4 regions of the Verrucosispora sp. TAA-831 genome follow, and region 1 is predicted to be linked to each of the others. Evidence: riboswitches for the same ligand, from Rfam matches in the RefSeq annotation. Region 1 holds a riboswitch; each other region holds the start of a gene.

Region 1 (5,812 bases):
TCGGGTCACCTCGGTCTCCGGTCGCCTCAGGCGGCGACCAACTCGTAGCCGGCCTCGTCGACGGCGGCCCGGACGGCGGCCGGGTCCAGGGGCTGCTCGCTGGTGACGGTGACCTGGCCGCTGGCCAGGTCGACCCGGACGTCGGCGACGCCGGGGAGCGCGCCGACCTCGGCGCTGACCGCGCTGACGCAGTGGCCGCAGGTCATGCCCTGCACCTGGTACGTCGTGGTGACCATGGCAACTCTCCTCTCCGGGCCCGTCCAGCCGGGCCGGGCACCCCGTCGAATACCCTCGGGGGGTATCCACGACGGTGACCGTACCATACCCCCAGGGGGTACGTTATCCTCGTGTTCATGAGCACACCCGCGCAGATCCGTGGCTACACCGCCAGCAAGGACCAACTGCTCGCCCGGCTGCGTCGTGTCGAGGGTCAGGTACGCGGCGTGGAGAAGATGGTCGACGAGGACCGCTACTGCATCGACGTGCTCACCCAGATCTCCGCGATCCAGGCCGCGCTGGACAAGGTCGCGCTCGGCCTGCTCGACGGGCACGCCCGGCACTGCATGCACGAGGGCGCCGCCGAGGGCCGCGCCGACGAGATGGCCTCCGAGATGATGGCCGCCGTCGGTCGCCTGATGAAGCGCGGCTGACCCGCCCCACCCGTACGCCCGGCCGGGTGTCGTCTCCCCGGCACCCGGCTTGCGACACACGCTCGCGACCTGCGTTCCGATGCCGATCTGGCTACCATTCGCCACGATGGCCAGCCGGACCCGCCCGCACGGTACGCAGCCATCCTGCCACGCTCGGGCCATTCCGGATGCCCGCCGCGGCGGCCTGTCGGCGTCGCTGAACCATCTCGACCGCCGGTACGTAGTTCGCCTTGGAATCGTTGGGAGACAATGAATGGGCGCCGACCACACCCGTTCCGCTCCGCCCACCCCACCCCGGGTGCGGCGGATCCTCATCGTGACGGTGGTCCCCCTCTTCCTCGTCACCCTGGTCGCCGCGCTCGTGCTCTGGCCCTCGGACCCACCCCGACCCGAGGCCGCCGACGACCTGCCCCGCTACCACGGCACGGTCACCCGGGTGGTGAACGAGCCCTGCCCACCGAACCCGGTCGTGCCCGAGGGCACCCCGACCACGGCCGGGCGGCAGTGCGGCACGGTGACCGTCCGGGTCGACAGCGGCCCGGACGAAGGTCAGGACGTGCAGACGCCGCTGCCGGACGGGCCGGGAGCGCCCTCGGTCAGCGTCGGCGACGCGATCATCCTGGTCTCCCTGATCGATCCCGAGGACCCCTCGATCAGCTCCTACAACATCGCCGAGCACCAGCGGGGCAAGCCGCTGATCTGGCTCGCGGTGCTGTTCGCCGCCGCCATCGTGGCCTTCGGACGGCTACGCGGCCTGGCCGCGCTGGGCGGCCTGGCGGCCAGTTTCGCCATCCTGATCACCTTCGTGCTGCCCGGCATCAGCGCCGGTCAGCCGCCGCTGGTGGTGGCCATCGTCGGCGCGGCACTGATCATGTTCGTGGTGCTGTACCTGACGCACGGCATCTCGGCACAGACCTCGGTGGCCGTCCTCGGCACCCTCGGCAGCCTGGTGCTCACCGGCCTGCTCGGGCTGGCTGCCACCCGGGCCACCCACCTGACCGGCTTCGGCAGCGAGGACGCCACCACGCTGTCCATGTTCCGGGGCGACGTCGACCTGCACGGCCTGCTGCTCGCCGGCATCATCATCGGCTCGCTCGGCGTGCTCGACGACGTCACGGTGACCCAGGCCGCCGCGGTGACCGAGCTGCGGCACGCCAATCCGGGTTTCACCCGCCGGGAGCTGTACCGGTCGGCGACCCGGGTCGGCCGGGCCCACATCGCCTCGGTGGTGAACACCATCGTGCTGGCGTACGCGGGCGCGTCGCTGCCGCTGCTGCTCCTGCTCACCGCCGACAGCCGCGCGCTCGGCCAGATCATCACCAGCGAGTTCCTCACCCAGGAGATCGTCCGCAGCGTGGTGGCCACGCTGGGGCTGGTCGCCGCCGTACCGCTGACGACCGCACTGGCCGCGCTGGTGGTCACCGCCGGGCGGCGGGACACGCCGGAACCCGGCGGCCCCGACGACGGGCCGGACGGCGACGGTCCCACTCCCCCGACTCCCCGGCCCGGCATCGACCGGACCGAGGCCCTGCACGCGCTGAGCACCGCGCGTGTGCGTGACACACCCCCCGCCACCGGATCGCGGTGGCCCGACCCGGACAGGAGCACGGACACCACATGGTGACACCCCGCAGCGTGACCGCCCCTGCCGACACGGTTCGTGCCCGTGTCGTTGGTCACTCATCGCGATTACGAAATGACGCATCTGGCCGGGTTCGGGGCGTAGAGACTGACATCGACCGTCGGGTAACCTCACTGCCGGTCACCGCCGAAGGCGCGCACCGGCGCCTGCGGTGCCACCGCCCAATCGCCGCGAGGCGAGCCGGGGACCCAGGTAGGTGGGGTGAATCCGCGTCAGCGGTAGGGGCCACTTCCGTTCCGAACCCGTCAGCTAACCCGGTCGGCGGTCGATGGAAGGGAAAGAAGTGACGGCACCCCTACGCCGCTGGATGACACCCGTGGTGGCCGTGTTCGCCGCGTTCGCCGTGTTCGCCGGCCCCCTGCCGGCCATGGCCGCGCCGAACCCACCCGCTCCGGCCGAGCACGACGACGACCCGCCGATGCTCAACGACCTGATCGAGTCGGCGAACCGCGACTTCTCCAAGGCCAAGAACCAACTGGACAAGTCCAAGAAGCGACAGCTCAAGCTCGACCTCGAACTGCGCCGCGCAGAGGCCGACCTGGAAGCGCTCAGGCCACAGGTCGCCGAGATCGCGACGCAGTCGTACCGGACCGGCCGGGTGGGCGCGATAGCGATGTTGTTGCAGAGCAACGCTCCGGACTCGTTCATGGACCGGGCCTCCGCCCTCGACGAGTTGAACCTGTTCAACGACAAGAAGTTGGGCGAGGTCAACACGGTCCGGGAGCGCGCCGACCGGGCCAAGCTCGCGTCCGACGCCGAGGTGCGCGAACAGCAGAAGCTGACCAACGACATGGCGCGCAAGAAGACCGAGGCGGAGAAGTCGCTCCGCCTGGTCGGTGGCGAGAGCCTGACCGGCGGCCTGGTGGCCGCGACCTCGCCGGTCGCCCGGGTGGCCCCGAACCGTGCCTCGGACGGGAGCTGGAAGCCGGAGTCGTGCAGCCAGAACGACCCGACCACGTCGGGCTGCATCACGCCGCGCACGCTGCACATGTACAAGGAGGTCAAGCGCGCCGGCTTCAACCGCTTCGTCGGCTGCTGGCGGCCCGGTGACAAGTTCGAGCACCCCAAGGGCCGGGCGTGTGACTGGTCGTTGCAGAACAGCGGGTTCAGCCCCTGGCACAACAACGACACCCGGATCTACGGCAACAACCTGGCGGCCTTCCTGGTCCGCAACGCCGACCGGCTCGGCATCTACTACGTGATCTGGAACCGGCAGATCTGGTTCCCGACCGAGAACCGGTGGCGGTCCTACAGCGGCCCGTCCAACCACACGGACCACGTGCACGTGTCGCTGCTCTGAGCAGCGTCCCGGTGACCCGCGAGGGCCGCTCCGCCGTCCGGCGGAGCGGCCCTCGTCGTACGTGTCGGTGCGTGGCCCGGCGGGTCAGCCCACGGGCGTGACCACACCCGCCATCTCGGCGGGCTCCGCCGCGACGGTCCGCACCTCACCGGCGGCCAGCCGGTACGACATGCCCACCACCGCGCACCCGCCCGCGGCCACCTCGGCGGCCAGCGCCTCGGACGACTCCAGCATCGCCTCGACGGTCTGCGCGATGTGGATGTCGACGATCGCGTCCAGGTCGTCGATCCCCGCCTGCTCGGCCCGGCGCAGGCTGGGCACCACCGCGTCCACCACGGCACGCAGGTGCCCCGACGGCGCGGTGCCGGTGGCCGCCGCAGCCCGGGCCGCCTGGACGGCACCGCACGAGTCGTGCCCGAGCACCACCACCAGCGGCGTACGCAGCACGCTCACCGCGTACTCGACGCTGCCCAGCACCTCGGGGCCGATGGTGTGTCCGGCGGTCCGGATCACGAAGAGATCACCCAGCCCACGGTCGAAGATGATCTCCGCAGCGAGCCGGGAGTCGGAGCAGCCCACGATCACCGCGAAGGGGTGCTGCTCGGCGGCGACCGCGGCCCGGTGGCTGGCGTTCTGGTTGGGGTGCCGCAGCGTGTCGGTGACGAACCGACGGTTACCGGCGATCAACTCGGCGAGGGCCCGCTCCCGCGAGCCGGGAAGGTCTGCGGTCAGGTACTCGCGTTCGGGACCGGGCTGGGCCCCGATCGTTCCGGGTCGACTCATCCGGCGTCACCTCGTCTCTCGGTGGAATGCCTGGTCATCCCGGCCGGCGCTGGCCACGGACCGCCACCAACCGTCACACGCAGCGCAAGGCACGTCAAGCTATGCGTGATCTGCATTTCATGTATTCCAGAACGCTTGCCAATCGCAGCGTACGGGCGCGAGCGCAGCCCCGGAGCGTGACGGGGGCAGGCCATACGATGGCGGGCATGGCGACCTCAGACGAGCGAGAAAGCACCCGAAACTGGACTTTCTTGACAAACCATGCACACGTGCTGCTCGCCATCGCCCGCAACCCGACCGCCCGGCTGCGCGACGTCGCCAGCGAGGTGGGCGTCACCGAACGCGCCGCCCAGGCCATCGTCGCCGACCTGGAGGCGGGCGGCTATCTGCACCGCACCCGGGTGGGTCGCCGCAACGAGTACACCCTCAACCCGGCCGGCCGGTTCCGCCACCCGGCCGAGGCCGACCGCCAGGTCGGCGACCTGCTGGCCCTGTTCACCGACTGACCCGACCTGCCATCCACAGTGGACTACGTGGCGTGGTTCACCGACCGGATTCCGCTCGGGCCCATGCGTTCTGGGCACGGGGACGATAGGTTGGACTCGTGTCGTCCGTCGCGCTCGCCCGTCCCCTGTGGCCGGCGACGCTGCGCACGTTGCGGGAGCTGACCCGACTCGCGCTGGCCGCCCTCGTGCTGGCGGTCGGCCTCGGCACCGCCGCCGACCTGCCGCTGCGCCCGGCCGGCGACCAGACGGCCCACGCCGTCGCCGGTCATCACGCCTGGTCCGTCACCGCCGACCTGCCGACCTGGCCGGGCACCGTCGCACCGGTCACCGAGCAGGTGCGGGCCTCCGGCACGCTGTCGACGTCACCGACGCAGCACACGGCCCCGACCGCGCCGCCGACCCGGCCCGCGCCCTCCGCCGGGGCCGGCTCGGCCGCCACCACCACGGTCCACCGGCTCGCCGCGCCACGCCCCGCCGTCGGCCACGGCGAGCCGACCCGGCGCGGCCCACCGGCCGCCTGACCGACGGCCCGCCTCAGGACGCCCCACCGGCCCACGCGACCGTCCGCCGACCCGGCCCGAACGCCGGACCCGGCCGACGCACCGGCGCCGACCGCCCCGGGCACTCGCGGACCCGCGCACCGTCCTGTCGCCGCCTCGGCGACCACAGACCTTCCCCCAGTCGACGACCCTCATCCGACCGCGAGAGGTGTTGATGATGCGAACCGCTCTCTCCCACGTCCTGCCCGACGTCCCCCTGGCCGCCGTGATCTGGCTGAGCCTGCTCGGCGTGGTGATCCTCGCCATCGCCGCCCTGCTGCTGCGCCCCCGCCACCTCCTGCGGTTCGACGCGGGCGCCCGGATCCGCGAGGCGGCGCTGCCGAGTCGCACCGAGCACACCGAGGAACAGCGGGACCAGGATCGCTGGGCGG
Region 2 (5,812 bases), 2.2 Mb from region 1:
GCACCACGTCGATGCCGTGCGACAGCACCATGCGGGCCTGCCAGACCCCCTGGCCGCCGGGATGCAGGTGCAGTTCCGGCGTGTCGTTGGGCTGGTCGATCGTGACCGTGAGCAGGGGCGTCGGCGCGAAGACCATCACGTGCCCGGTCGGCGCGCTCACGACGCACCGTCGCACTGGGTCCACTGCGGTCCGCTCATAACCGTTCCTCCCGGTCGCCACGAAATGTCCGCTTCGATGTCGACGGTAACCAAGGTGGGCCGAGAGCGCGCGGCGACGGGCGGGGCGGTCCGGGACGGCCGGGGCGGCGTGCGGGAACGACGACGCCGGGTGGACCGTCCCTCACGAGGGCGGCCACCCGGCGTGCCGTGTGGATCAGTACACCGACAGGTGCACGTGGTTGGTGTGGTCGCTGGACGGGTCGCCACGCGCGCCGCTGTACGTGCGCCAGCCGCTGCTGGGCAGCCAGATCTGCTTGTACCAGATCACGTAGAGCACGGCGAGACGGTCGGCGTTGTTGACGTAGAACGCCGCCAGGTTGTTGCCGTACGTCCGGTCGCCGCCGGTGGCGACCCCGCCGAAGCCGTTCTTCTGCGCCGCGAAGTCGCAGGCCCGACCCTTCGGGTGCTCACCCGAGCCGCCCGCGCGGTAGCAGGAGACGTATCTGGTGAAGCCGGCCGCCTTGGTCTGGTTGAGCGCGTGCAGGGTGCGCGGGGTGATGCAGCCGTTGGCCGGGGTGGGGTCGTTGACGCTGCACGACTCGGCCGGCCAGGAGCCGTTGGCGTTGCGGGGCGCGGGCTTGGCCGTCGGGCTGCTGGTGCCGCCGGTGCGCGCCGGGGTCCGGCTGGCCCGCTCCTGCGCCGCGGCCCGCTCGGCCCGCTCGGCGCGTTCCTCGGCCACGGTCAGCGAGCGCTCGGCCTGCTCCTTGCGCTTGGCCATCACGGCCACCTGCTTGCGCTGCTCCTGCACCTCGACGTCGAGGGCCTGCTTGGTCCTGCCGACCTCGTCGCGGGTGGCCCGCAGGTCCCGCAGCGCGCGTTCCTCGTTGGCCGCCACCGCGTCCAGTGCCGCCGCCCGGTCCATGAAGCCGGCCGGGGAGCCGCTGTTGAGCAGCGCCGTCGCGGCACCGAGTCGACCGCCGCGATACGCCTGCGCGGCGATCTCGGCGACCTTGGCGCTGCGTTCGGTGAGCTGGCCCTCGGTCGTGGTGAGCTGCTCGGCGAGCTTCTTCTGCCGGTCGACCGAGCGGTCCAGGGCGGTCTTGGCGTCGAGGTAGCCCTTGCTGGCCGCCTCCAGTTGGGCGCGTAGCGCCGGTGTGCCGCCCTCGTCGCCGACGTCACCGGGGGCCGCGGAGGCAGCGCTGAACGGAGCGAGCGCGGCGCCCAGGGCGAGGGCGAGCCCCGCGGCGATCAGGGCCGCCGTACGGGCGGCCGGTCTCACGGTTGCCACTGCTGGCATGCACATGTCCTTCCGTCAGCCGCCGACCGGGTTAGCTGACGGGTTCGGGACGGAAGATCCCTACCGCTGGACGCGGATGCACCCCTGGAACATGGTTCCCCGGTTCGCCCTCGCGGGCGATTAGGCGGCGGTCACCGCCGGCACCGTCGAGTGCCGCCTGGCGGAGACCGGGTCCGAGCCTACCGGTGCTGGTGGGGACCGTGCAGCCGGTGTGACTCCTGGTGTTCCCCTGACCACGAGTAAACCAGACATAAGGTATTTTTGTTGTCTTTCGCGCTACTGGTCCCGCTACCACTCCACCGTCCCGCAGGCACCGGCACTCGTCGCGGGCTCGATCTGGAGCGTCGCGTGCGTGATGTCGAAGTCCTCGCGCAGCGCCGTCCGGGCCGCGCGGAGCACCGCGCCGACCTCGGCGCCCTCGGCCGTGGCCAGGTGGGCCGAGGCCACCTCCATCCCGGAGGTGAGCGTCCAGACGTGCAGGTCGTGGACGTCGGCCACGCCGGGCACCGCGGCCAGCCGGTCGTGCACGGCGGTGACCTGGAGGTGCTCCGGGGCGGCCTGCACCAGGATGCGGACCGCCGCCCGGCCCAGACGCCAGGTGCGCGGCAGGATGAACGCGCCGATCGCCACCGCCACCAGCGGGTCCGTCCACCACCATCCGGTCAGCGCGGTCAGCGCCGCCGCCGCGATCACGCCCAGCGAGCCGAGCAGGTCCGCCAGCACCTCCAGGTACGCCCCGCGCAGGTTGATGCTCTCCCGCGCCCCGGGACGCAGCAGCGCGAACGCGACCAGGTTGGCGAGCAGGCCGAGCGTGGCCACCACCAGCACCGGCCCGGTCCGCACCTGCGGCGGGTCGCCGAACCGGCGTACCGCCTCGACCAGCACGTAACCGGCGACGCCGACGAGCAGCACCGCGTTGGCCAACGCGGCGAGCACCTCCAACCGATAGAGGCCGAAGGTGCGTTGCGGATGGGCGTCCACGCGCCGGGCGGCGGTGAGAGCCGCGAGCGCCATCCCGATGCCGAGCACGTCGGTGAACATGTGCCCGGCGTCGGAGAGCAGGGCCAGCGAGCCGGTCCGCAGGGCGGTCACCGCCTCCACCACCATCAGCGTGGTGAGCAGCACGAACGCCGCCCACAGCCGGCCGGAGTGGCGGTGTGCGGCGTGCGACACCGCGGCGTGGTGGTGGTCGTGGCCCGCGCCCACGCAGACACCTTGCGCGCTGCGTCCGACCCGGGGCGGAGCTATGCCGACATTGCTATATGTGCGCGCTCAGTCGGTCAGGTCGACCGTGGTCAGCCGCTGGGTGGCCCGGGACAGGGCGACGTAGAGCGTACGCACGCCGGAGCCGGGATCGGCACGGATCTCGCCGGGGGCGACCAGCACCACCCCGTCGTACTCCATGCCCTTGGCCTCCAGGCTGGTCACCACCTGGAGACGCTCGCCGCCGAGCCCGCCCAGCCAGGCCGCGACCTCGTCCCGGCGCGGCACCGGCGTGATCACCCCGACGGTGCCCTCGACCTCGCCCAACAGCGTGCTCGCGGCGGTCAGCACGCTGGTCTCCAACTCCGTCGCCGGCACCACCAGCTCCACCGGGTCGATCCCGGTGGTCCGGACCGCGGTGGGCAGGGCCAGGTCCGGGTACGCCCGGCGGATCTCGGCCGCCGCCACGGCGAAGATCTCCGCCGAGTTGCGGTAGTTGGTGGTGAGCGTGAACCGGTGCCGTCGACGGCGTCCCAACGCCTGGTCCCGGGCCCGGGACAGCTCCTGCGGATCTCCCGTCCACGCGGTCTGCGCCGGGTCACCCACCACCGTCCACGAGGCCAGCCGACCGCGTCGGCCGATCATCCGCCACTGCATCGGTGAGACGTCCTGCGACTCGTCCACCACCACGTGCGCGTAGTCGCGGTAGTCCTCGGGTCGCTCGCGAGCGGCCTGGCGGGCGGCCCGCTGCCGGTCGGCGTACGTGCTCAGCTCGCGCACCCCACCGGCGAGCTGGAACGGGTCACGTTTCGCCCGGGCTGGACGCACCGGCTTGCCGAGCAACGCGTCCAACTCGTCGAGCAGCGCCACGTCGGCGACGGTCGGCCCCTCGGCGGCCAGCCCCCGGTACGCCTGCTCCAGCAGCCGGATCTCGGCCCGGGACAGCAGCCCGGCGGCGTACCGGCGCAGCCGCTCCGGATCGGCCAGCCAGCCGAGCACGTGGCGGGGATGCAGCCGGGGCCACCACGCCTTGAGGAAGTCCCGAAAATCCGTCCGGTCGATCAGCTCGTCCTCGAAGGCCCGCTGCTCGGGCAGCCGGGGGATGCCCAACCGGCGGGCCTGTGCCCAGAGCGCCGCCAGGATGCCGTCGAAACCGGCCCGGCGGACCTCGTTGCGTCGCGCCCCCCGGGGCAGCGCCCGCTCCCGGACGGCGTCCAACTCGGCGCGCTCCAGCCGCAGCAACTGCCCCCGGTAGAGCAGGCGCAGCTCGGCCGGCGAATCGGGTACGCCGTCCCGGGCCGCCCGCTCCAACAGTCGGCGCATCCGCAGCGACCCCTTGACCGCGGCCACCTCGACCGGGTCGGTGCGGGTGGCGACCAGCCCGGGGAAGAGGGTGCCCAGCGAGTGCAGGGTCGCGGTGTCCTCGCCCAGGGACGGCAGCACCGAGGCGATGTACTCGACGAAGACCGAGGACGGGCCGACCACCAGGATGCCGCCACCGGCGTACCGGCTGCGGTCGGAGTAGAGCAGGTACGCGGCGCGGTGCAGCGCCACCGCCGTCTTGCCGGTGCCCGGGCCGCCGGACACCAGCGTCACCCCCGAACCGGGGGAGCGGATGGCCTCGTCCTGCTCGCGCTGGATGGTCGCGACGATGTCGCGCATCCCCCGACCGGTGGTCCGGGACAGGTTCGCCAGCAGCGCGCCGTCGCCGACCACCGCCATCTCCGCCGGAGCGGCGTCCGGGTCGAGCAGGTCGTCCTCGATCCGGGTGACCCGCTCCCGGCTGGACTGGATCGTCCGGCGGCGCACCACACCGAGCGGCTCGGCCGGGGTGGCCTGATAGAACGGGGCAGCCGCCGGGGCACGCCAGTCGACCACCAGGGTCGCGGCGTCCTCGTCCCGGATGCCCAGCCGTCCGACGTGGAACACCTGCCCGTCGCGCAGGTCCAGACGGCCGAAGACGAGCCCCTCGTACTCGGCGTCGAGCACGTGGCGGCGCTGCGCGGCGTGGAACACCATGGCGTCCCGCTCCACCAGCGCGCCGAAGTTTCCGACCCGGGCCAGCCGGTAACCGTCCCGCTCGGCACGGACCGCCGCGCGCCGCAGCTCGGCCAGTCGTGCGTACACCCGGTCGAGATGCCGTTGCTCGACGGCGATCTCCTGGTCCAGGGTGCTCTGGTCCACCGCTTCGTTCTCCTCGTCACGCCGGCCCGGCCAACCGCACGAGATTACGCCCCACCTCGCGGACGTGCGGAGGCACCGGTCCGGGTGCGAGTCCTACCGGCGGCGGGCGCGGCCGGCGGCGGAGCGGCGACCGGTGGGCCGGGCCTCGGCGAGCACCCGATCCAGCACACCGGAGAGCGCCGCGGTGACCTCCTCGGGACGCTCCATCATCAACATGTGCCCGGCCCCGGGACAGACGGTCAGCTCGGTGGCCGGCAGCGCGGCGGCGATCGACTCCGCGCACGGCGGCGGGGTGAGCCGGTCCCGGTCGCCGACCAGCGCCGCCGCCGGCAGGTCCGCCAGCGCGGCCAGCGTCTCCAGCCGGTGCTGGGCGCCGAAGGAGGCCCGGAACCCGCCGATCGAGCGTAGCGAGGCGCGCGCCACCGCAGAGGTGACCAGGCGGATGTCGGTCGGGTCGCAGCGGTCGCCGAAGAGCATCCAGCGAATGCTGGGACGGAGCGCGCGCAGCAGGGCCCGGGGCGGACGCCAGGCGCCGCAGCGGGCGAGCACCCCGGCCCCGGTGGTCTCCGCCAGCCGGATGATCCGGGCGATCCGGGGTGACAGGCCGTAGACCGTGTGCGTGTGCCCCTCGGCGGTGGTCGAGACGAAGACCAGCCCGGCCACCCGGCGGGCGAAGTGCCCGGGGTGCCGGTGCGCGTACTCCATGATCGTCATGCCGCCCATGGAGTGACCCACCAGCACCACCCGCCCGGTCGGCACCACCGCGTCCAGCACCGCGGCCAGGTCGTCACCGAGTTGCGCCAGTGTCGCCGTGGGCAGCGTCATGCAGCTCGACCGGCCATGCCCCCGCGCGTCGTAGCTGACCACCCGCACCGACCGGTACGCCGTGCGCAGCGCCGCCACCTGCCGGTGCCAGCTACGCCCGTCGAGCGTCCAGCCGTGCACCAGGACCGCCGTGACCTCGGCGTC
Region 3 (5,812 bases), 1.7 Mb from region 1:
TTCCCCCTCGCCGCCACCGGCTACGTGCTGCGGCGGGACATGTCCGACCTGGACGACGTGCTGACCCGGCTGCTCGACACCGATCCGCTCGCCGAGGCGCGCTGGGCGACCCGGCGGCGCTACCTGGGCGACTTCCCCGCCGAGACGTACGCCGAGGCGTTCCTGGCGGCCGCCCGACGGGAGCTGGACCCGGCCTGGAGTGCCCCGGCACCGCGTACCACGACCGACGCCGCGCTGCCCAGCGCCACCTGAGCGGTCCTCAGCGCCAGGGGTCGAGCAACGCCAGCACCGCCGCGGGGTCCTCGATGTGGGCGTTGTGCCCGAGACCGGGCAGCGTGACCACGGGCACGTCGTACTCCCGGAGTTGGGCGTCGGTGACCATCGCGTCGTGTTCGCCCCGGGCCAGCAGGACCGGTACGTCGATCGCCGCCAGCAGGGCGGCCAGGTCGGGTTCGCCGACGGCGAAGGCGGCCGGGTCCATGGCCAGCCGCCACCGCCCGTCCACCTGCCGCAGCCCGGCGTCCACCGCCGGTCGCTCCGGGCTGAGCAGCCCGGTCAGGCCGGACACACGCAGATGCCGCCGGGCCGCCTCGTCACGGGTGGTGAACCAGGTGACCGGCCGGGCGGCGAGATCGGCGGCGCGGGCCAGCTCCGCCGGGGACCACACCGCCTTGATGCCGAGGCCCACCACCGCGTCGACCGGCACGCCCCGATCGGCGGCGGCCAGCGCCAGCCCGACCACCCCGCCGAGCGAGTGTCCCAGTACGACGATCCGGTCGTCCGGGGCGAGGCTCTCCGCGACCCGGTCGGCGAGGGCGGTGAACGAGTACTCCGGCAGCGGCGACGCGCCGCCGTGACCGGCCAGGTCCGGGGCGGACCAACGGCCCGGCCACCGTTGTTCCAGCAGCGGCGCCCAGGGCAGCCACACGTCGCCGGTGGCACCCATCCCGTGCAGCAGCACCAGCACCGCCCGGCCGCCCGACTCCTCGCTCATGCGCGAAGTCTGCCACCCCGGACCCGGATGTAAGGAAGGGTCCCCTGCTATGCACCAGGCGATAGCAGGGGACCCTTCCTTACATCTCAGGAGGAGTAGCCGCGGGTCGCGGCCCAGTGGGCGAGGTCGATGGTGGTCATCCAGTACGAGTAGTACGAGGCGTCGGCCGAGTCGGCGATCTTGACCAGGCGACCGTCGTCCTCGTAGCCCACCACGGCGACGTAGTGGCCACCGGGGAAGGAGTGCCAGCCGCCGTCGGTGTCGGTGGCACTGCCGGCCACGTTCACCACGACACCGCGCCCGTCGGTGATCGCCTCCACCACGTCGGCCTGGAGCTGGTCCATCTGGGCCGGGGTGGCCGAACCGCCCCGCAGCATCGTGGTCGAGTACGGCTCGCCCTTGACGGTGGCGTTGAGCACCCGGGTGGTGTCCAGGGCCGAGTTGGTGCCGGCGTACGTGGTGCCGAGCTGCGCGGCCAGGGTGTCCTGGTCACGGTCGACACCGGCGGCGCTGAGCGCGTTGCGTACCGCGGCCGGACCGCAGTAGTAGCCGGTGGTCTGGGCCTGGAAGTCGTAGTCCAGGACCTTCCGGGCCGGCGGCTTCGGTGCGGCCTTCGCACTGCTGGCCACCGGCGAGGGGGCCGCCGAGGTGGTCTTCGGCGAGGGCGACGGCGACGGGGCGGCGCTGCTCGGGGCCGCGCTGCTGGGCGAGGTCGACGGGGTCGACTCCACCCGGGTGTCGGCGCGGGAGACCGCGGTGTCGCCACGCAACTCGGCGACGGCGGTCGTGGTGTGCGCGGTGGCCGGGGCGTCGGAGGTGTCGACGAGTACGGCACCGGCACCGGTGGCCAGCGCCAGCGCGGCCGCCGAGGCGGCGACGACCTGGTAGGGGCGTTCGGTGGCCAGCCGACGTAGCTGGCGCGTGACGGTCTGCTTCACGGAGTCCTCCACGGGGGCTCAGGGAGGCACGGCGAACCGCTCCGGCGGTCAGCTCGACAGGACCTGTCGAGGACCACCCGAGTACGGGGACGACCGTGCGAGGGGCTGCGCCCGGGCTAGCGGGCGGGGGCGGTGGCCGCAGTCAGCTCGTGGCCGACGGCCCGGCGAGCGCGGGCACCGCGGTGCCGTGGAGGAACAAGGGGGGTACGACGAGGGGCTGCACGAGTGGAAAGCTCCTTCCGACACCGCCGACCGGGTTAGCTGACGGGTTCGGGCGGGAAGACGGCCCTACCGTGAGCCGAGGCTCGCGGATTCACCCCAGTGGTGCGGTGGGTCCCCGGTTCGTGAGACCACGATTAGGCGGGTCGATGCGGCGTCGCCTCCTGCGATCGGGTACCGCATCGGACGGGCCGACACTACTGGTCGGTCACTGCCCTGCCAACCCGCCCTGACCTGCGTAAACATGATCCAGATCGATGATTTTCGGGCGTTCGGTCATCGATGTCGCGCAACGGGACCGATGGCGATCGACGCAACGGGCGGTGACAAGGGGACCACCCGCAGACAATGTCTCCGGGCTTCGCGTCCCGTCTCGGTCGGATCCGGCTCCGGTGTCCGTTCCGGCGGAAGGTGTGACCGGGCTCACCCGATCCGGCCGGACTATCCGGCCGACGGTTCATCCCACGCGCGCCGGACGCCACCGCAGGACCGCCGCCGCCGGACGCGCGACGGTGGTGACGGCGGGCGCCGGGAGCGGATTCGGCCGCAGGCGCTGCGCGGCGGCGTACGCCTCGGCGGAGAGCACCCGGGCCGCTTCGCCGGCCAACTCGGCCTCCCGCCAGGCGGCCCGTTCCCGCTCGGCGGCGGCCCGGTACGCGGCCCGGTGGTTGTCCCGGACGACGCGGGCCAGGACGACCTCCTGGTCGACCTGGTGCAGTCGCGCGTCCCAGCCGGCCCGACGGGCCAGCACGTCGGTGAGCTGCCGCGCCGACAGGTCACCGCGCCAGTGCGCCTTCATCGCGGCGTGGTGCAGCCAGCGCTCCCGGGCGGCGTACTCACTGGCGGTACGCGGGGTGCGGGGCGCGGGTAGCGCGGTGACCCCGGCGAGCCGCCGGGCCCGGCTCTCCGCCTCGTCGTAGGAGGCCCAGGACCGGTCGAGGGCGGTCTGAGCGGTGTGCCACGCCTCCCGACGCCGTGCCGCGTTCTGCGCGGCCCCGGCGGCGGCCACGGCCACCTCACCGGCGTAGCGGCGCAGGTCGGCCGCCTCGGCCTCGGCGGGGTCGTCGACCGGGCCGGTGTCGTCGCCGGTCGATTCGGGCCGGGCGACCATGGCGGTGAGCACGCCCAGCGCGAGCACGAGCAGCACCGACCAGATGGCGGCGGCCCGGGGCACCTCGATCAGGAACTGGTAGAGAACGGTCTTCTCCATGGCGGGACCTCGTGGGCTGTGGTGCGCTGACAGCGGGCCGCCGGACCCGGTCGCCGGTGGCGGGTGCCACGGGCCGGGCGGGGCGGTGGGGACGCATCGCGGGGGCAGTGGTCCCGGGAACACCGGGACGGGCTGCGGCGGAGTCGGTCGACGCGCCGCAGCGGGACGCGAGTGGTCAGGCGCCGGGTGGGGCGCGAGCACCGTGGGCGCCCGGTGGGACCACCGTCGGGGGCGGTGCCGCCGGACCCGCCACCGCCGTCACGGCGGGCCGGTACGCCTCCGGGCGCGCCTCGGACAGCAGCCCGGGCACGCCGGCCGGGTCGGCGTGGTCGACGGCCACAGTGGCGTCCGGCGTGATCACCTCGCCGGGCGACGTGGCGTGCCAGCCGGTGTGGGGCGCCTGCGCGAGGAGGGCGGCCGAGGCGAGCCCGTCGGCGGGGTGCCCGGCGGGGGCACCCGGAGCGGAGGTCGCCCAGGCGCCGAGGGTGAAGGCGGCGGCGACCGCGAACCCGGTCAGTAGCCGGGTCGCCCAGCGCGCCAGCCACCACAGGGGACGGGTGGGCGCGACGGGAGGCACGTCGTCAGGCTACCGCCAGCACCCTCCCACCGCATCGACCACGGGCGTGTCGGGTCGGCGACGCGCCGTCGGCGACACACGAAACAGCAGGTCACTGCGGTGACGAGCAGCCTCCACGGTGGACTCAGCGAGACGGGTCGTGGCGTGCGGTGGTGTGCGGCTCGTCCTCCGGCACGCGCTGCCTCGGCAGCCCGGCGGGCGGGCCGTCGGCCCCGGCGGAGGTGTCCACGGACGGCCTGGCGGAGGCCGTACGGCTCGGGGCCAACCGCCGCATCATCGGCTGCTCCACGTAGCGGTGCAGCAACGCGGCCATCGCCAGGGTGAGCAGCAGGAACCCGATCACCGCCGGCACTCCCCACCAGCCGGGCAGGCCGGTGCCCCAGTCTCCGGTGAGCCGCAGGATCGTCATGATCACGAAGACGTGCACCAGATAGAAGGCGAACGAGACCTCGCCCAGCCAGACCATCAAACGAGAGCGTAGCGGCGACCGACGGCCGTGCACGTCGGCGTCCGCCGCCGCCGCGATCACCAGGACGTACGCCACGGACAGCAGCGCCGCCCACAGCTCGGCCCGGATCCACTGCGAGGCCGCCACCCAGGTCGCGACGAAGATCACGGTGGCCAGCGGCAGCCGTGGGCCGCGCCAGCGACCGCGCAGCATCAGCTCGGCGGCGGCCACGCCCATCCAGAACTCCAGCGACCGCACCAGCGGGAAGATCTGGGCGAACCACCAGCGGCTCTGCTCCGGCACCAGCAACTGGCCGGGCCAGAGCGCCAGGATGAGCAGTGGCATGGCGATCACCACGGTCCACAGCATCCACGGCCTGGCCCGGCGGACCAGCGGCAACGCCAGCGGCAGGCAGAGATAGAAGAACAGCTCGCAGGAGAGCGACCAGCTCACGTTGTTGACGCTGTAGAAGTAACCCGGTCGCGGGTCCCACGCCTGGAGCAGGAACAGGTTCTCCAGCGCGGCGACCGGGTTGATCGGGTCGGCGAACCAGAGCGCCGCGAGCATCGCCAGCGCCCACATCACCAGGTGGTTCGGATAGATCTTGGCGATCCGTCGACGCCAGAACCGACGGCGGGAGTCGCCCACCCGGGCCGACCAGACCAGCACGAAGCCGCTGAGGATGAAGAAGAACTGCACCCCGGACAGGCCCAGGGTGAAGATCTCGCTGACCACCGCCTGGTGGCCGGGCTCGGCGATGATGCGCATGGTGCCGGCGTGGAAACCGAAGACCAGCAGCGCGGCGATCCACCGTAATCCGGTCAACGAGGGCAATCGGCTGGCGTCACCGCGTCGGGTGGTGGAGGGCGGCCTATCGACGACGGTGGTGCTGGTCATTCCGGGCACCATACCGGTGTGGGCACTCCCCCTCGAACCGGGCATCCGGGGGCGGAAGTGGCTCAGGTGTCAACTGGTCCTCCGGTGGCCTACTATTCCCGGGACTTGGATGAGCACCCACCCCGCCATCCGGCCCGGTGGTGCGCTGGGCAGTGCCGAGGCGGGGGCCGGCACACCGACGAGAGGCAGAGTCAGCGATGCACCAGCGGATCCTGATGCGGGCCCGGAAGGGTCCCTTCGACGTCAACTCGCCCGAGGAGACGTTCGAACGGAACCTGATCGGTGAGAACGCGGGCAACCTGGTCTTCAGTCACGCCGCGAACAAGCTGCTGGCCACCCGTGCCGCCACCATCACGCCCAACGGCTTCACCGTCAACATGCGTGACAGCGACCGGATCAACGAGGAGTACGACGTCTTCGTGGTCCCGCTGGCGAACGCGTTCCGGCGCAGCTACGCCCACCGGCTCGACGCGATGAGCCGGCTGATCGAGCGGTTGAAGATCCCGGTCGTGGTGCTCGGGGTGGGCGT
Region 4 (5,812 bases), 500 kb from region 1:
GTCGGCATCTGTACGGATGCCGACACGTCCTGATTTTTATATTGGCGGAGATGACTGTAACGAATTGGTCGACACCCTTTGTGTGCGGTCCGTCGCACAAAGGTGAATGAGCCGTTGGTCGCCTTGATTCCACCGCGCGCCTTCCCTAATGTGAGGCACCGACCGCCGTGGGTCGTCTGTCTCGCCCCCTACCGCTAGCGGGACGCCCGGTGGTCGGTCGCAAAGGAGTCGGTGCCGGTGGCAACCATGCCCCTCCATCGTCATGCGCCGGGACGCCCCACCCCCGCGCGCGGGCTGCGCAAGGCCGCTCGCCGCCTGGTCGTCCTGGTCGCCGCCGCCGCGGTCGGTGCCGGTCTGGTCGCCGCGCCCGCGTCCGCCGCGCCGTCGGTGGACGAGATCGAGCGCCAGATCGACAAGCAGTGGCAGCAGCTCGAACCCACTATCGAGCAGTTCAACAAGGTGCGCTCGGAGCTGCGGACCAACCGCGAGAAGGCCGACAAGCTGCAAAAGAAGATCGAGCCGCTGGCGCTGGAGACGGAGCTGGCGATGAACCGGGTCGCCGGTCTGGCCTCCCGGTACTACATCACCGGCCCCTCGCAGGAGATCGGCGCGGTGCTGCTCAACGCGAAGCCGGACAAGCTCGGTGAGCAGATGGCCCTCCTCGACCGGCTGGCCTGGGAGGAGCGCCGTCAGCTCGAGGGCGTCATGAAGATCCGGAAGAAGTACGACGACCAGAAGGCCGTACTCGACGCGCTGATCGTCGACCAGGAGGCCAAGCAGAAGCAGCTCGCGGCGAAGAAGAAGCAGATCGACGCCGAGATCAAGCGGCTGGAACGGTCCCTTCCGGTGACCACCGTCAAGACCACCAACTGCCCGACCATCAACGGTGTGGTCAGCGACGCGGCCCGGACGGCGATCCGGACCGCCTGCGCGCAGGTCGGCAAGCCGTACGTCTGGGGTGCCACCGGGCCGAACTCGTTCGACTGCTCGGGTCTCACCCAGTACGCGTACAAGGCGGCGGGTATCTACCTGACCCACTTCACGGGTGCCCAGTGGCGCGAGGGCAAGGCCATCTCCCGGGCTGACGCCCGCCCCGGTGACCTCGTGTTCTTCCGCAGCGACGTGAGCCACGTCGGGATCTATCTGGGGAACAACACGATGGTGCACGCGGCGCGTGCCGGTGTGCCGGTGAACGTCTCGCCGATCACGACGATGCCGGTCGCCGGCTTCCGTCGACCCGGCTGACGCCTGAGCGCGTACGCAGGAACGACGAAAGGCCCTCGGTCAAGCGACCGGGGGCCTTCTTCGTTGTCGGATTAATGCACCGAGAGTGACGGTGTGGGTGTGTTGCGTATCGACGCCGATCGTCCCTACGCTGGTCAATCGTCGGCCCGCTGGCAGGACCGCCCACCCGGGGCGGTGACGGTCCGACACCGCCGAGTCGCTGTCCGAGCGAGCCGGGGACCCAGGTTCCCGGGGTGAGTCCGCGATCGTCGCGGTAGGGCGTCCCCTTCCCGCCCGAACCCGTCAGCTAACCCGGTAGGCGGTCTGGGAAGAAGGAGTACGCAGCCCGGTGGCACACCATGCCCCGCGGCCACCGTCGTACCGGCCGGCGAAGCCCGGCCCGACGACGGCTGCGCCGCGATTCCGCTGGTACCGCTGCACCACCGCACTCGCCGCACTCGCCGCGACCGCCGTTCTGCTGACCGGCGGCGCGACGGCGGCCCACGCCGATCCCACGGTCGACGACATCGAGCGCCAGATCGACGAGGACTGGAACCGGCTCGAAGCCGTCATCGAACGGCACAACGCGACCCGGCAGGACCTGGCCGGCACCCGCCGGGAGGCAGACGCGCTGACCGCCCGCATCGCCCCGCTCCAACAGCAGGTGGACGAGGCGACGAAGCGGGTCGGCGCGCTGGCCGCGCGCGCGTACCGGGGCGAGCCGGTCCGCGCCGTGAACACGCTGCTGGGCAGCCGGTCGCCGGGCGAGGTCGTCGCCCAGCTCGGCCTGCTCGACCGGTACGCCCGCTTCCAGCAGGAGGACGTACGCCAGGCGCGTGAGCTGTGGGACGAACTCGCCGCCACCCGAGCCGGACTGGACCGCACCATCGCCGAGCTGACCCGCACCGAGGCCGACCTGGCCGCGAAGCGGCGGCAGATCGACACCGAGATCGAGCGGTTGCAGCGGTTGCGGCTGCGGGCGTACGACGACGGGGGTGGTGGTCCGCTGCGGCCGGCGCCCTGTCCGGCCACCTACCCGGGTGGCCCGGCCGGTGAGGCGGTCACCTTCGCCTGCGCCCAGATCGGCAAGCCGTACTCGTGGGGTGCCGAGGGGCCGCACGCGTACGACTGCTCGGGGTTGATGTTGGCCGCGTGGGCGCGGGCCGGGGTGGCGCTGCCGCACAACGCGGCGCGGCAGCGGCAGGTCACCGCCTCGGTCGGTCGCGGCGACCTGCGCCCAGGTGATCTGGTCTTCTACTACCGCGACCTGCACCACGTCGGCATGTACGTCGGCGGCGGGTGGGTGGTGCACGCCTCCCGGGCGGGCAAGCCGATCGCGATGAAGCGGATGGACAGCAGCCCGATCCACAGCTTCGGCCGACCCGGCTGAGTAGCCGGATGATCGCGGGCCCGCTCCACGGCGGCGCGGGCCCGCCGGTCGTCAGCGGGTCGTCAGCGGGTCGGCCAGGTACGCCAGTTCTGCCAGGCGCGGCTCGGCGTCGGGCCGCGCTGCCCCTGGTAGCGCGAGCCGTAGACGAGCGAGCCGTACGGGTGCTCGGCGGGCGAGGAGAGCCGGAAGATGCAGAGCTGGCCGATCTTCATGCCGGGCCAGAGCGTGATCGGCAGGTTGGCCACGTTGGACAGCTCCAGCGTCACGTGCCCGGAGAAGCCGGGGTCGATGAAACCGGCGGTGGAGTGCGTCAGCAGGCCGAGGCGGCCGAGGCTGGACTTGCCTTCGAGCCGGCCGGCGAGCTGGTCGCCGAGCGAGATCACCTCAAGCGTGGAGGCGAGCACGAACTCACCGGGGTGCAACACGAACGGCTCGCCGTCGGGCACCTCCACCGGCGAGGTGAGATCGTCCTGCTGGGTCGCCGGGTCGATGTGTGTGTACAGGTGGTTGTTGAACACCCGGAACAGCTTGTCCAGGCGGACGTCGATGCTGGACGGCTGCACCAGGGTGGGCTCGAAGGGCTCCAGTGCCAGGGTGCCGGCCTTGATCTCGGAGACCAGGTCACGGTCGGAGAGCAGCATCGCCACACCTTAGCGGCCGGTATGCGTGACCTGCGTGTCGGACTACCCGCTTAGAACGTATGTTCGATAGGATGGCGGCATGGCTTCCTGGTCCGAATTCACCGCTGACGAGCCTCGACTCGCCGACGGGATCCGCCTTCTCATGCAGCAGTACGGCCCGGGCTTCGGCTACCTGGCCACGGTCCGCGCCGACGGCGGGCCCCGGGTGCACCCGGTCTCCCCGCTGATCACCGACGACGGTCTGTTCTGTTTCGTGATCGACTCGCCGAAGCGGCGCGACCTGGAACGCGACGGGCGGTATGCGTTGCACTCGTTCCCGGCGGAGGAGAGCGACGACGAGGCGTACGTCGCCGGTCGGGCCCGACCCGTCACCGACGACGCCACGGTGGCCCGGCTGGCGCTGGCGGCCCGCGCAGCCCCGCACGTCGACTGGCGCCTGTTCGAGTTCACCGTCGACGTGGCGATGCTCACCCGGCACCAGCACGCCGCCACCGCCGGGCTGGTCGGACGACCGGCGGTACAGGTCTGGCTCGACCCGGCCGGTGCCACCCCGCAGGCGGCCCGGCCCGCGCCCCACCCGACCCGTGCGGCCCGACATGTCCGCGCCGCCTGAGCACTCCGGTGCCGGCCCCGCCTGACGACGGGACCGGCACCGGAGGTACGCGCCGACGACTCCCGCGCTACGCGCGGTAGGTGTTCCAGGCGTTGATCATCCGGGTCGCCTGGCCCGGGGTGAACTGGTACATGCAGGTGTCGTACGTGTAGTCCATGAAGTTGGTGATCGGGTCCAGCCCCGCGGTGGAGCAGGTGTCCCGACCGGTCGGGCACTGGTAGGCCGGCGACGCCTCCGCCGGAGTGTCGGAGACCTGGTCGCCGCTGCCCGAGCAGCCGCCCTGGAACGTGTGGTACAGGTTCAGCCAGTGGCCGACCTCGTGGGTGCCGGTGTCACCCTGGTTGTAGTTGGTGGCGGTGCCACCCGGCAGCGACTCGCTGAGCACGACCACGCCGTCCATCACGTTCAGCGTGGTCTGCGGGAAGGTCGCCCAGCCGAGCAGGCCCCCGCTCAGCTCACCGAGATAGATGTTGAGCGTGCCCTTGGTGCCCTGGCGGAGCTGGGTCTTCATCTGCCGCTCGGCGGTGGAGCCCTGCCTGATCGGATACCACGACGTGTTGGTGACCCGGTTGATGCTCTGCAACTGGAAGGCGAAGGCGGTGGCGGCACCGCCCGTCGCACCCGCGAACGACTGGTTCAGCACGGTGATCTGCGACTGGATCATCGAGTCGGGGATGTTCCCGCCGGCCCGGGTGGTGTCCTTGCGGATCACGTGCACCACCACCGGGATGGTGACCGAGGCCGCCGCGGCCTGGGCGCTGAGCGTACGCTGACCGACCCGCTTGGCCCGCTCCTGCAACAGGTCGGCGAACTCCGACTCCCGCTGGTGCAGTTGCGTCATGGTCAACTCGTTCGGGTCGTGCTTGACGACCGCGTCGCCCCGGACTCGGGCCGCAGTGCCCGTCGGGTCCTCACACACCTCGTCGGCGGAGACGGCGGTAGCCGTCGGGGCGGCGGCCGTGGTGGCCGCCGGCAGCAGACCGACCGTGGCCACGCCGAGCGCCACCGCCAGCGACGTCGATGCGATGCCGGCGATCCGCCGGTTCAGCAGGACGGGACGGAGTCCCATAAGCCCACCTCTTTCTGGCGACGCGACCGGGGGTTGTGTCGCGTCGTGCGGGAAACGTGGGCCAGACGTTACAACGCATCGACAGATTTGAGAATGGCTATGTGTTGCCGGCATGCAACTTCTTGCGCAGCGTGCGGAGGCGGGCCGGGCGGGGTGGTCGGCGGGGGTGGCTGGGTGCACCGGGGCGGTGGCTCAGGTACAGTGGTGCCGCTTGCGGGTGTAGTTCAATGGCAGAACATCAGCTTCCCAAGCTGACAGTGCGGGTTCGATTCCCGTCACCCGCTCCACGCACGAAAGCCCTGGTCAGGACGTGAGTCCCACCAGGGCTTTCGCGTTGCCAGGAGAGCTGAAACCGGCCGTGGGTCATTAGCGGGCCATTAGCTCGCTTCGGTCGCTGGTCTGCCACCTTCGGGCCTGCCTCGGCGTGCGCTGCTTGCTGGGCGTGCCTCGGGCCGCCGTCACCGCCTTGTCGATCGCGTCGGCGATGCCTTGATCGACCTCCCTTGCCGGCGGGAAGATCAAGCTACCTACTTCACCATGCGCATCGGCTGGCCACTCAAGATGCCGTAGCCGAGAACGATCAAGGACGTAAGGCCGATCGCGGCGAAAGCTACGCCAATCGCCCGTTCCAGCAGGATGAAGCGCGCAAGACGCTGCTCGTGCGGGACGCCTGAGAGCCAGCGCCACGGCGGAACTCGCCGTAGCCCGCTCGTGGTGGACATCGACCGCCGCACGTGCCACTCCGTCACGTCGCGAAAGTTGGTGGCCAGGGCAACGCCGACGAGGCCGATAGCCAGGCTCGTGGCGACTCCCGCCAGGACACGCCATGTCTCCATCTGGCCTCCTCCCAGCATTACCGGATCTCAGGTGGCTTG

Evidence for each region. Region 1 has a riboswitch for cyclic di-AMP ahead of ACQVFL_RS01760 (coiled-coil domain-containing protein). Riboswitches for the same ligand answer to the same signal wherever they lie in the genome.
Region 2: another riboswitch for cyclic di-AMP. It lies ahead of ACQVFL_RS23200 (coiled-coil domain-containing protein); the one in region 1 lies ahead of ACQVFL_RS01760 (coiled-coil domain-containing protein).
Region 3: another riboswitch for cyclic di-AMP. It lies ahead of ACQVFL_RS09230 (C39 family peptidase); the one in region 1 lies ahead of ACQVFL_RS01760 (coiled-coil domain-containing protein).
Region 4: another riboswitch for cyclic di-AMP. It lies ahead of ACQVFL_RS30755 (NlpC/P60 family protein); the one in region 1 lies ahead of ACQVFL_RS01760 (coiled-coil domain-containing protein).

Annotation. Positions count from the first base shown of each region.
Region 1 covers NZ_CP192240.1:375,497-381,308, reverse strand. Annotated here, with positions in the region: gene ACQVFL_RS01780 (hypothetical protein) at 1-1, opposite strand, end outside; gene ACQVFL_RS01775 (heavy-metal-associated domain-containing protein) at 27-236, opposite strand; gene ACQVFL_RS01770 (metal-sensitive transcriptional regulator) at 354-650, shown strand; gene ACQVFL_RS01765 (YibE/F family protein) at 904-2,274, shown strand; cyclic di-AMP (ydaO/yuaA leader) riboswitch at 2,441-2,572, shown strand; gene ACQVFL_RS01760 (coiled-coil domain-containing protein) at 2,576-3,592, shown strand; gene ACQVFL_RS01755 (carbonic anhydrase) at 3,677-4,375, opposite strand; gene ACQVFL_RS01750 (helix-turn-helix transcriptional regulator) at 4,573-4,881, shown strand; gene ACQVFL_RS01745 (hypothetical protein) at 4,980-5,402, shown strand; gene ACQVFL_RS01740 (hypothetical protein) at 5,596-5,812, shown strand, end outside.
Region 2 covers NZ_CP192240.1:5,241,344-5,247,155, reverse strand. Annotated here, with positions in the region: gene ACQVFL_RS23205 (PfkB family carbohydrate kinase) at 1-136, opposite strand, end outside; gene ACQVFL_RS23200 (coiled-coil domain-containing protein) at 374-1,456, opposite strand; cyclic di-AMP (ydaO/yuaA leader) riboswitch at 1,461-1,593, opposite strand; gene ACQVFL_RS23195 (cation diffusion facilitator family transporter) at 1,745-2,662, opposite strand; gene ACQVFL_RS23190 (HelD family protein) at 2,729-4,843, opposite strand; gene ACQVFL_RS23185 (alpha/beta fold hydrolase) at 4,937-5,812, opposite strand, start outside.
Region 3 covers NZ_CP192240.1:2,027,245-2,033,056, reverse strand. Annotated here, with positions in the region: gene ACQVFL_RS09240 (CDP-glycerol glycerophosphotransferase family protein) at 1-252, shown strand, start outside; gene ACQVFL_RS09235 (alpha/beta fold hydrolase) at 260-994, opposite strand; gene ACQVFL_RS09230 (C39 family peptidase) at 1,081-1,944, opposite strand; cyclic di-AMP (ydaO/yuaA leader) riboswitch at 2,164-2,305, opposite strand; gene ACQVFL_RS09225 (hypothetical protein) at 2,609-3,361, opposite strand; gene ACQVFL_RS09220 (hypothetical protein) at 3,537-3,938, opposite strand; gene ACQVFL_RS09215 (acyltransferase family protein) at 4,063-5,283, opposite strand; gene ACQVFL_RS09210 (polysaccharide pyruvyl transferase family protein) at 5,481-5,812, shown strand, end outside.
Region 4 covers NZ_CP192240.1:6,914,790-6,920,601, forward strand. Annotated here, with positions in the region: gene ACQVFL_RS30750 (NlpC/P60 family protein) at 232-1,245, shown strand; cyclic di-AMP (ydaO/yuaA leader) riboswitch at 1,425-1,561, shown strand; gene ACQVFL_RS30755 (NlpC/P60 family protein) at 1,574-2,614, shown strand; gene dcd (dCTP deaminase) at 2,677-3,255, opposite strand; gene ACQVFL_RS30765 (pyridoxamine 5'-phosphate oxidase family protein) at 3,335-3,868, shown strand; gene ACQVFL_RS30770 (zinc metalloprotease) at 3,936-4,937, opposite strand; tRNA gene ACQVFL_RS30775 (tRNA-Gly) at 5,151-5,224, shown strand; gene ACQVFL_RS30780 (hypothetical protein) at 5,465-5,773, opposite strand.